One region of the Paenarthrobacter sp. TE3676 genome, then DNA from elsewhere that is predicted to be linked to it. Evidence: riboswitches for the same ligand, from Rfam matches in the RefSeq annotation. Region 1 holds a riboswitch; each other region holds the start of a gene.
What was found. A riboswitch is a leader RNA that binds a small molecule or an ion and turns the genes downstream of it on or off. The one in region 1 is predicted to bind S-adenosylmethionine.
Positions count from the first base shown of each region.

Region 1 (3,190 bases):
GCTGCTGGGCGTGGGTTCGCTGGCGCTGATCTGGATTCCCCGGCTGCTGAAGTGGAAAGTGCCGGGTGTGCTGCTGGCGGTGGTCGGCTCGTGCGTCGCAACGGCCGTTTGGAGCCTCAACGACGACGTCAAGGTCACCGGAGTCCTGCCGCAGGGCCTCCCGATGCCCGCGCTCGGCGGCATTGGCTGGGCGGACGCACTCACCCTGCTTCCCGCTGCGGCAGGGATCGCCCTCATGGCGTTCGCGGACACCGGCGTCCTGTCCCAAACATTGGCAGCCAAGGAAGGCAAGAAGGTTTCCGGCAACAGGGAAATGGCAGCACTTGGGGCAGCCAATGCTGCCACGGGCCTGCTGGGCGGATTCCCCATCTCCGGCAGTACATCGAGGACCCCTGTGGCTGTGGACGCTGGTGCCAAGTCCCAGATGACCGGCGTGGTGGGTTCGGTGCTGGTGCTTGCTTTCATGCTGCTGGCTCCAGGGGTGACCGAGTACCTGCCGTCCGCCACCTTGGCCGCCGTCGTGATTGCCGCAGCGATAGCCCTGGCGGACCCGGCCGGCGTCCGGCGCCTGTTGAAGCTGAGCCGGAGCGAATCCGTAGTGATGTTGGCTGCGTTCCTGGGCGTCCTTACGGTGGGTGTGCTCCAAGGAATTGTGGTGGCCATAGCCTTGGCACTCTTGGACTTCGTGCGGCGGGCCTGGGATCCATACCGAACAGAACTCGGTGCCGAAGAAGGGCTCCCTGGGTACCACGATCTTGAACGACACCCCAACGGCGCACGCATCCCCGGGCTCCTGATCCTCCGTTTCGATGCACCGCTGTTCTTCGGCAACGGGCAGGTTCTTGCAAGCTTTGTCCGGGAACAACTGGACGAAGCTTCGGATAATATCTCCCACGTCATCCTGGCGGCGGAACCCATCACAGGCATCGACACCACGGCCTTGGACGATCTCGTCACGCTGGATGAATGGTTGGCCCGTCACGGCGTGGATCTGGTGTTCGCCGAACTCAAAGGACCTGTGAAGGACAAGCTGATCCGCCTCGGAACGGCAGCACGTTTCACGCCGGACCACTTCTTTCCTACAGTCGGCGCCGCCGTCCGCACGCTCAGGGACGAAGAGTGAAACGGCCGCCGATTACGCAACATGACGGCCGCCCCACCACTCGCAAGTGCGGCCGGATGCCCGTGGATGTTACGTTTTTCTTGAGTAATGAGTACCAGCGCAAAGCCCTGACTTGCTGGTCGGCAACCCTCTCTCCGGCGGGGTGCCTCAGGTGACTACTCGGCGTATCGACAATTCGTACTGCAAGCGTGACTGAGGAGCACCAGCTATGCCTGAACCCACTGAAGAAAAACTCTCCTACCGCCTGGTGACAGGCCCGGACACCCGCGACTTCTGCGAGCGCATCCACAATGCCCTCGCCGAAGGTTATGTCCTCCACGGGAGCCCGGCAGCAACATTCAACGGCACGGACGTCATCGTTGCCCAAGCCGTTGTCCTGCCGACCGCGATCGCCACAGCGGATGCCGCAGTGGCCAATGCCGTTGACCAGTTGGAGAACTACGACGACGAAGAAGCTTTCGAGGGCCACGCATGAGCTACGCAGGTGACCTGACCCCGCACGACGCGTGGGCCAAACTCCAAGAAGGCGCCATCCTGGTTGACGTCCGGACCGAGGGCGAATGGGCCCACATTGGAATCCCCGACACCAAAGCTACCGAGAACGACCCCCTGTTCATCCAGTGGAACTTGGCCGGCGGAATTCCGAACTCCCGCTTTATTGAAGACCTTCAGCAACAGGCTCCCGAAGACGACGGCGTTGAGCTCGTCTTCCTATGCCGTTCCGGGCAACGCTCCATCTCGGCGGCCATCGCCGCAACCCAGGCCGGCTTCACTGCCTACAACGTCCTGGAGGGCTTCGAAGGCGAACCGGACCGCTACGGTGAGCGCACCGTCAACGGTTGGAAGAACCGTGGCCTGCCGACGAATCTGGGGACCGAGTAAGTGACTTTTAATCCCGACGCCGCCGGCTGGAGCCCTGACACCCAGGCCGTCCGCGGTGGCCTTGACCGCACCAACTTCCAGGAAACGTCCGAACCCGTTTTCCTGAACTCAGGCTTCGTTTACGAATCCGCTGCCGCCGCCGAACGTGCCTTCACCGGCGAGGACGAACGATTCGTCTACTCCCGTTACGGCAACCCGTCCGTGGCCACGTTCCAGGAGCGGCTGCGGCTGCTCGAAGGAACCGAGGCGTGCTTCGCGACGGCGTCCGGCATGTCTGCAGTCTTCACCGCCCTGGGTGCCTTGCTGGCTGCCGGTGACCGTGTGGTTGCTGCCCGCTCGCTGTTCGGCTCCTGCTTCGTGATCCTCAACGAGATCCTTCCCCGGTGGGGCGTGGAGACGGTCTTTGTTGACGGACCCGACCTTGAGCAGTGGCGCGAAGCCCTGTCCGAGCCCACCACCGCGGTGTTCTTCGAGTCACCGTCCAACCCCATGCAGGAGATCGTCGACATCGCTGCCGTCAGCGAACTGGCCCATGCCGCCGGGGCGACTGTCGTCGTCGACAATGTCTTTGCCACTCCCCTGCTGCAGCGCTGTGGTGAGCTGGGTGCAGACGTGATCGTGTACTCCGGGACCAAGCACATCGACGGCCAGGGACGAGTCCTTGGCGGCGCGATCCTGGGCACCAAGGAATTCATCGATGGTCCGGTCAAGCAGCTCATGCGGCACACTGGCCCGTCGCTTTCGGCGTTCAATGCCTGGGTGCTGACCAAGGGCTTGGAGACTATCGGACTGCGAGTGAATCACAGCTCCGCTTCTGCTCTGAAGATCGCAGAGTGGCTCGAGCAGCAACCCGCCATCAGCTGGGTCAAGTACCCGCTGTTGAAGTCCCACCCTCAGTACGAGCTCGCTGCGAAGCAGATGAAGGCCGGCGGTACTGTGCTGACGTTCGAGCTGCTTCCTTCGGCCGGGCGTACAGCCAAAGACGCTGCGTTTGCCTTGCTCGATGGCCTCCGTGTCATCGATATCTCCAACAACCTTGGCGATTCCAAGTCCCTCATCACGCACCCGGCAACCACCACCCACCGGGCCATGGGGCCTGAGGGCCGTGCGGCCATCGGGCTCTCCGATGGTGTGGTTCGCCTGTCTGTCGGGCTTGAAGACGTGGACGACCTCATCCTGGATCTG
Region 1 is NZ_JBWBQU010000006.1:270,661-273,850, forward strand. Features, by position in the region: gene ACZ881_RS15985 (SulP family inorganic anion transporter) at 1-1,123, shown strand, start outside; SAM riboswitch class IV at 1,207-1,318, shown strand; gene ACZ881_RS15990 (DUF1737 domain-containing protein) at 1,332-1,598, shown strand; gene ACZ881_RS15995 (rhodanese-like domain-containing protein) at 1,595-2,005, shown strand; gene ACZ881_RS16000 (O-succinylhomoserine sulfhydrylase) at 2,006-3,190, shown strand, end outside.

Region 2 (3,190 bases), on a different contig from region 1:
CAGGGAGCTGCGCCCGCAGTGCCGGGAGTGTTCGGGGCCCATTCGGGGTAGCTGCGATGGTCATTTGCAGGAACCCAACGGCCCTCGTCCACCACGTAGTCCCAGCCCAGTCCGTCGCGCTTGAGTCCTTCGATGCCTGCAAGCAGCCTTGTGGCGTCCTCCAACCGGGAGCCGACGCCGAAGCTGGCGCGCAGGGATCCGGAGGGGAGCCCGAGGCGTTTGAGGAGCGGGTGGGCGCAGAACCGGCCATCACGGAGGCCAACCCCGTGCTCGGCCGCCAGGTAGGCCGCAACCAGTCCGGCGTCGAATCCTTCTACGGAGAAGTTGACCACACCGATGGTGTCCAGGGAGTCAGCGAAGATCTTGTGGACGGTCACGCCATCGATGGCCTCCAGGCCCTGCACCAGGTACGAGCGGATGGCGGACTCGTGGGCGTGCCACGCGTCCTGATCGAGCCCTGCGAGGACTTGGGTGGCGCGGGCAAGTGTCGCGGCGCCCAGCACGTTGGGTGAGCCGCCCTCGTGGCGCGCCGGGCCCGCGGCCCAGCTCACTGAGTCCAGGCGCGCTTCACGTACCGCGCCGCCTCCGGCCAGGTGCGGTATGCCGGCGTCGAGCCAGTCCGGACGACCCACCACCACACCCACGCCGAAGGGGGCATAAAGCTTGTGTCCGGAGAAGACGATGTAGTCAACGTCCGCCTCGGTGATGTTGATCCGGCGATGAGGTGCGAGCTGCGCAGCGTCCACCACGATCCTTGCGCCGTATTCGTGGGCAAGCGAAGCAAGGCGGGCGATGGGAAGAATTTCCCCCGTCACGTTCGAGGCGCCGGTAACAGCCAGCAGGCTGACCCCGCCCTGGGCAAGTTCGGCCTTGAGCTTGTCCACCGTTTCGGCCAGGGTTGGTGCCGCGACGACGCTGCGGTGGGGGACTCCCTGCCACGGAAGCAAGTTGGCGTGGTGCTCGATGTCCAAGTACAGGACCTCGCCCGCAAATTGGCCATCCACCTGCGGGAGGCATCCGGCCAGGAGGTTCAACGAGTCAGTGGTGTTCCGTGTGAAGATCACTGAGTCATCGGCACGCCCGCCGACGAAATCACGGACGATGTTCCGCGAGTTCTCGTACACCGACGTGCTGATTTGCGAGGCGTACCCGGCGCCCCGGTGAACGCTGGCGTAGTAGGGCAGGACCTCGTTGAGGTAGGCCGAAACGATGGTCAGGGCCGGGGCCGATGCGCCGTAGTCCAAGTTTGCGTAGCGGACGTGGCCACCCTGAATCAGGGGAGCCTGAAGCTCAGCGCCAGTGACCGCCGCAAGCGGACGCACAGCGGTTGTCGTCTCTGCTGTGGATTCTTCAACAAAGGACGGAATGGTGTTGGAGTTGAACGTGACAGTGCTCATGGAACCTCACTCAAGAGGGACCCCCATAGGGGGATCCGCGCTTGCCGCATCCGTTCCGGACCGGCCGGGTCGTCACCCGGGGCACCCCACCGCGAATGGAGGGTTGCCGGCCAGCAAACCGGGGTTTAGCGCTGGCACTCGTGACCTGTAAAAAAGGCTAAGGCACGTCCGGGGAGGCTTCCAAAGCCGCTCCCTTTTGTTAAGCCCTTTGTTACGTCGAATGCGAAATCCCTTCTTCGCCGAATAAAAAACGGCGGAGACCCTCTGTGGGGGCCATCCGCCGTCGAAAATTCCGCCTGCTGCTTGGTTGGCCAGGCGTGGATAGGTTTAGAGAAGGTCGTCCAATCCGGGGTTGAGGCGCTTGAGGACCTCGGAGTGCAGGATCGAGTTGGTGGCCAGGGCGTTACCGCCAAACGGACCGTCTTCGCCTTCCAAGGACGTGAAACGGCCGCCTGCCTCGGTGACGATCGGGACGAGTGCTGCCATGTCGTAGAGGTTCAGTTCAGGCTCGCAGGCGATATCCACTGCCCCCTCGGCCACGAGGCAATACGACCAGAAATCACCATAGGCGCGTGTCCGCCAGATGTCTTCCGTCAGCCCCAGGAATTCATCCAGGTTGCCGCGTTCCTTCCACCCCGAAAGGCTGGAATATGACATGGAGGCGTCGGCCAGGCGGGAAACGTTGGACACCTTGAGCCGCGTTGCCGAGGCCAGGGAGCGGCCCATGTAGGCGCCCATGTCCTTCGCAGCCCACCATCGCTTGCCTAGTGCAGGCGCACTTACTACGCCCACCACAGGTTCCCCCTCATCCACGAGGGCGATCAACGTTGCCCACACCGGGACACCGCGGACAAAGTTCTTGGTCCCGTCGATGGGGTCTATGATCCAGCGACGTGAACCGTGACCGCTGCTGCCGAACTCCTCGCCCAGGACCGCGTCCCGCGGACGGGAGCGGGACAGTTGACCGCGGATTGCTTCCTCTGCGGCCTTGTCAGCGTCAGTGACAGGTGTGAGGTCGGGCTTGGTTTCGATCTGCAGGTCCAGTGCCTTGAAGCGATCCATGGTCTGGGCGTCGACTGAATCGGCGAGGACGTGGGCCAGGCGCAGGTCATCGTTGTAGGTGGAAACGGGATGGGTCATGCCACCAAACTATCCTGAATCGTTCGCTGCATTGGGGACGTGAAGCAGACAACGAATCAGTTGACGGTGCCCAGTTCCTTGGTCTCTTTCGCTTCGAGCCTTGGGTCTGCACCCAGCAATCGGCGCAAGGAGGCCAACCGGGCCACTCCCGATGGCCCGGCATGGCCATCGTTTACCCATGCATCCAGCCCGCAATTGGTGGCTGTGGCACCGTGCTTGCAGCCGCGGTCGCAGGTCTCGGTGCCGGGCTCAAGGTCCGGGAACGAGTGCAGTATCCGGTCCGGATCCACATGCGCCAAGCCGAAGGAGCGGATTCCGGGAGTATCGATGATCCAGCTGCCGGACGGTGCATCATCCAGCTTCAACGCCAAAGCCGAGGATGATGTGTGCCTGCCACGGCCCGTCACCGCGTTGACGCCCCCAGTGGCGCGCTCTGCACCTGTCAGCGCGTTGACCATGGTGGATTTGCCAACGCCGGAGTGACCGAGCATGACGGTGACTTTTCCACCCAGGTGCGAGCGGAGTTGGGATACGGCGACCTTGTCCAGCCGGGCTGATAGTCCGTCATCGGAACGGGCATCGATGCCGCCGGCCTCGGAGTCAGCGGTCCGGCTGATGATCACGGGAAAATCCAAGCTCAGGTAATTGGCCAG
Region 2 is NZ_JBWBQU010000001.1:205,775-208,964, forward strand. Features, by position in the region: gene ACZ881_RS01075 (aminotransferase class V-fold PLP-dependent enzyme) at 1-1,397, opposite strand, end outside; SAM riboswitch class IV at 1,430-1,543, opposite strand; gene hisN (histidinol-phosphatase) at 1,725-2,537, opposite strand; gene rsgA (ribosome small subunit-dependent GTPase A) at 2,594-3,190, opposite strand, start outside.
Region 2: linked by a shared signal. The riboswitch ahead of ACZ881_RS01075 (aminotransferase class V-fold PLP-dependent enzyme) and the one ahead of ACZ881_RS15990 (DUF1737 domain-containing protein) in region 1 are both predicted to bind S-adenosylmethionine.

Region 3 (3,190 bases), on a different contig from region 1:
CTCCCCTTCGCCCTGAACGCCGCAGGTGGCCTCGATGGCATCCGAGCCCGCGTCGATGAGAGCTTCTTCGACATCGGCGGCATCGGCCTCCAGACGATCATCACCTACTTCGTCGTGTACACACTGGGCCTCCTGATCGGCCAGGACATCTGGCAGCGCGTGTTCACCGCCAAGAACCCCACAGTTGCCCGCTGGGGCGGCGCTACCGCCGGCGTCTACTGCATCCTCTACGGCTTCGCAGGTGCCCTGATCGGCATGGCCGCCAGCGTTGCCCTCTCCGGCATCGAAATCGCTGCCAAGGACGACGTCTACGCAGAGGTCGCTACCCGGCTCCTGCCCATCGGCATCGGCGGCTTGGTGCTTGCCGCAGCTGTGGCCGCCATGATGTCCACGGCGTCAGGCGCACTGATTGCTGCTGCAACCGTTGCCCGCGCCGACGTAATGCCTTTCGTTGCCAGCTGGTTTGGCAAGAAGGTGGACACCTCCGACTCCGATAACCCTGAGCACGACGTCAAGGCCAACCGTTACTGGGTACTCGGCCTGGGGATCGTCGCAATCATCATCGCCATCTCCACCAAGGATGTGGTGGCCGCACTGACCATTGCCTACGACATCCTGGTTGGCGGCCTCCTCGTGGCCATCATTGGCGGCTTGGTGTGGAAGCGTGGAACGGGCATCGCCGCAGCATGGTCCATGGCGGCCGGTTCAGTGGTAACCCTCGGAACCATGATCATCCTTGAGATCAACGCCGAAGTTCCCCTCGATGGCATCTACGCCAACGAGCCCATCTACTTCGGTTTGATCGCCTCGGCTTTGGTGTACGTAGTGATCTCGCTTGCCAGCAAGCCCACGGATCCGGCAGTCATGAAGGCCTGGACGGATCGCGTTGCCGGTACCCGCGTGGCCGAAGAAGAGCTCACCACCCCCGCTTCCTAGGCGGGCACAAAGAACTAGGCAAGGTTCAGGAAACAAGTAAAGTTCGACGGCGGCGCCTCCCCTTTTTGGGGCGGCGCCGCCGTTGCGCTATGTCCGGGAACCACCCGCTGGAAGGCCCGCTCTACACGCCAAAACCACCCCAAAGAGCGCAAAGCAGGCCCCACAACACACCAAGGCCCACAACACGCGCCCACCCCTTGGAAGGCCCGCTCTGCACGCCAAACCCACCCATAGTGAGCAGAGCAGGCCCATCAACACACCCCACAGCGGGTGGCCGAACACCAATGCGGTAGGGTGGTCCCAGCTTCAAGAGATGTGGTGCCAAGCTCCGACTGGCCACACACCAACCCCATGTTCACGGGTGGTTCGGATGAGGAAGCGGCCCGTCCCGGACCAGAGACAACCGAGCGGGCAAGAGCACTCCCCCAAGGAGCAGTCCCTTGCCGTACCAAGGCGATACCACCCCGGTAAACACCACAGCACCCAGTACCCCGGCCGGAACGGCCACCCCCACGGTCGCGGTGATCCCCGCCGTCGACCTCTTCCTGGGCACGGTGACCATCACTGCCAATGCTGGAACCGAGCAGTTCAGACATGACCAACCGCAACTCATCGCGCAGGCGTTGGCCCAAGCCGTCCGGCCAACGCACTGGTGTGAGTCGTCCAAGACACTAACGGTGACTGTTGCGGCCGTCGGAAAACGGGCGGGCGTCAAACGTCACTTCACACTAGGGCACGGGAAACAGACCTAAGCTTCCTCGTCTTCCTCGCGGAACTCTTCGGTTTCGTCTATGGGGACAACGCGTTCGTCGTCCTCGGGGGCGTCCACTTCCTCTACCCAGGGTTCGTCCACTTCCTGGTCTTCGGCGTAGTCGTAGGCCGGGTCGGACTCAATGGTTGTCCGTTCCGGGTAGTTGGCGTGTGATTCGGTGGTGTTCATGGTGCAACCTCCGTCTCGTGGGCCTGTTCTGGTGGGCGGTTCAGCCCGTTGACCCGAATGCAGGAATCCAGTGGCGGAAGGGCCCCGCCCCTGTCCTTCCATCTGAGCACCGGCACAGTCGAGGGTCAAGGAAATTACGGTGCACCGAACATTCCAGTTAAGGAATACCAGCCAAAAATCCGCGCGGATAAGCGGTAGTGTGGGGCGTGCAATGGGGCCGCAACTACCCCACCAAGCACAGGAGACAAAGTGCAGATGCACCAGGAATCCCACAGTTCGTCGAGCTCCGCTCCGGACCCCACCCCCGAACCGGCAACCGCCGAAAACGCCGGCACGCAACCCGCGCCGCCCTCGCACGCTGACATCCGCCGGTGGCGGCAGTACCTGGCCGATGAGCGTGCCGAGGCCGCCGTCTACCGCGAACTGGCCCAGCGACGTGACGGCGAAGAACGCCAAATCCTGCTCGCCCTGGCCGAAGCCGAAGGCAGGCACGAAGCCCACTGGCTCAAGCTCCTTGGCGAGCATGCCGGTATGCCCAAGGCAGCTTCCACCCGCAGCCAGTTCCTGGGCTTCCTGGCCCGCAACTTCGGTTCAGTGTTCGTCCTCGCTCTGGCACAGCGCGCCGAAGGCCGTTCCCCGTACGGCACCGAACCTGCCGCGACGCCTGCCATGGTGGCCGATGAACAAATCCACGAAGAAGTAGTCCGCGGCTTGGCCACACGCGGACGCAACCGGCTCTCCGGAACCTTCCGCGCGGCCGTTTTCGGCGCCAACGACGGTTTGGTCAGCAACCTTTCCCTGGTCATGGGCATGGCCGCAACCGGCGTGCCCAGCCCCGTGGTGCTCATGAGTGGCGTCGCGGGTCTCCTTGCCGGGGCCCTCTCCATGGGTGCGGGCGAATACGTCTCGGTCCGCTCGCAGCGGGAGCTCCTTAACGCGACCCTTCCCACGCAGGCCACTCTGACCGCGGCACCGTCATTGGACATCGAGCACAACGAGCTGGTCCTGGTGTACTTGGCCCGTGGCATGACGCGTGAAGCCGCGGAGCATCGTGCTGCCGAGCGCATGGGATTGTTCAGCTGCGACTGCGATCCCAGCCTTTCCTTGCAGCCGGAGAAGCCACCCACTGACGATCATGAATCCGTCGGTTCGGCGTGGGGTGCAGCGATGTCCAGCTTCTGCTTCTTCGCTTCGGGCGCCATTGTGCCCATCCTGCCGTTCATTTTCGGCATGACGGGCATCGCCGCCTTGCTGGTGGCCGGCGTTCTGGTGGGTATCGCGCTCCTGGCTACCGGCGCCGTCGTCGGCTTGTTG
Region 3 is NZ_JBWBQU010000005.1:333,677-336,866, forward strand. Features, by position in the region: gene ACZ881_RS14325 (sodium:solute symporter family protein) at 1-936, shown strand, start outside; SAM riboswitch class IV at 1,241-1,360, shown strand; gene ACZ881_RS14330 (hypothetical protein) at 1,377-1,688, shown strand; gene ACZ881_RS14335 (hypothetical protein) at 1,685-1,876, opposite strand; gene ACZ881_RS14340 (VIT1/CCC1 transporter family protein) at 2,132-3,190, shown strand, end outside.
Region 3: linked by a shared signal. The riboswitch ahead of ACZ881_RS14330 (hypothetical protein) and the one ahead of ACZ881_RS15990 (DUF1737 domain-containing protein) in region 1 are both predicted to bind S-adenosylmethionine.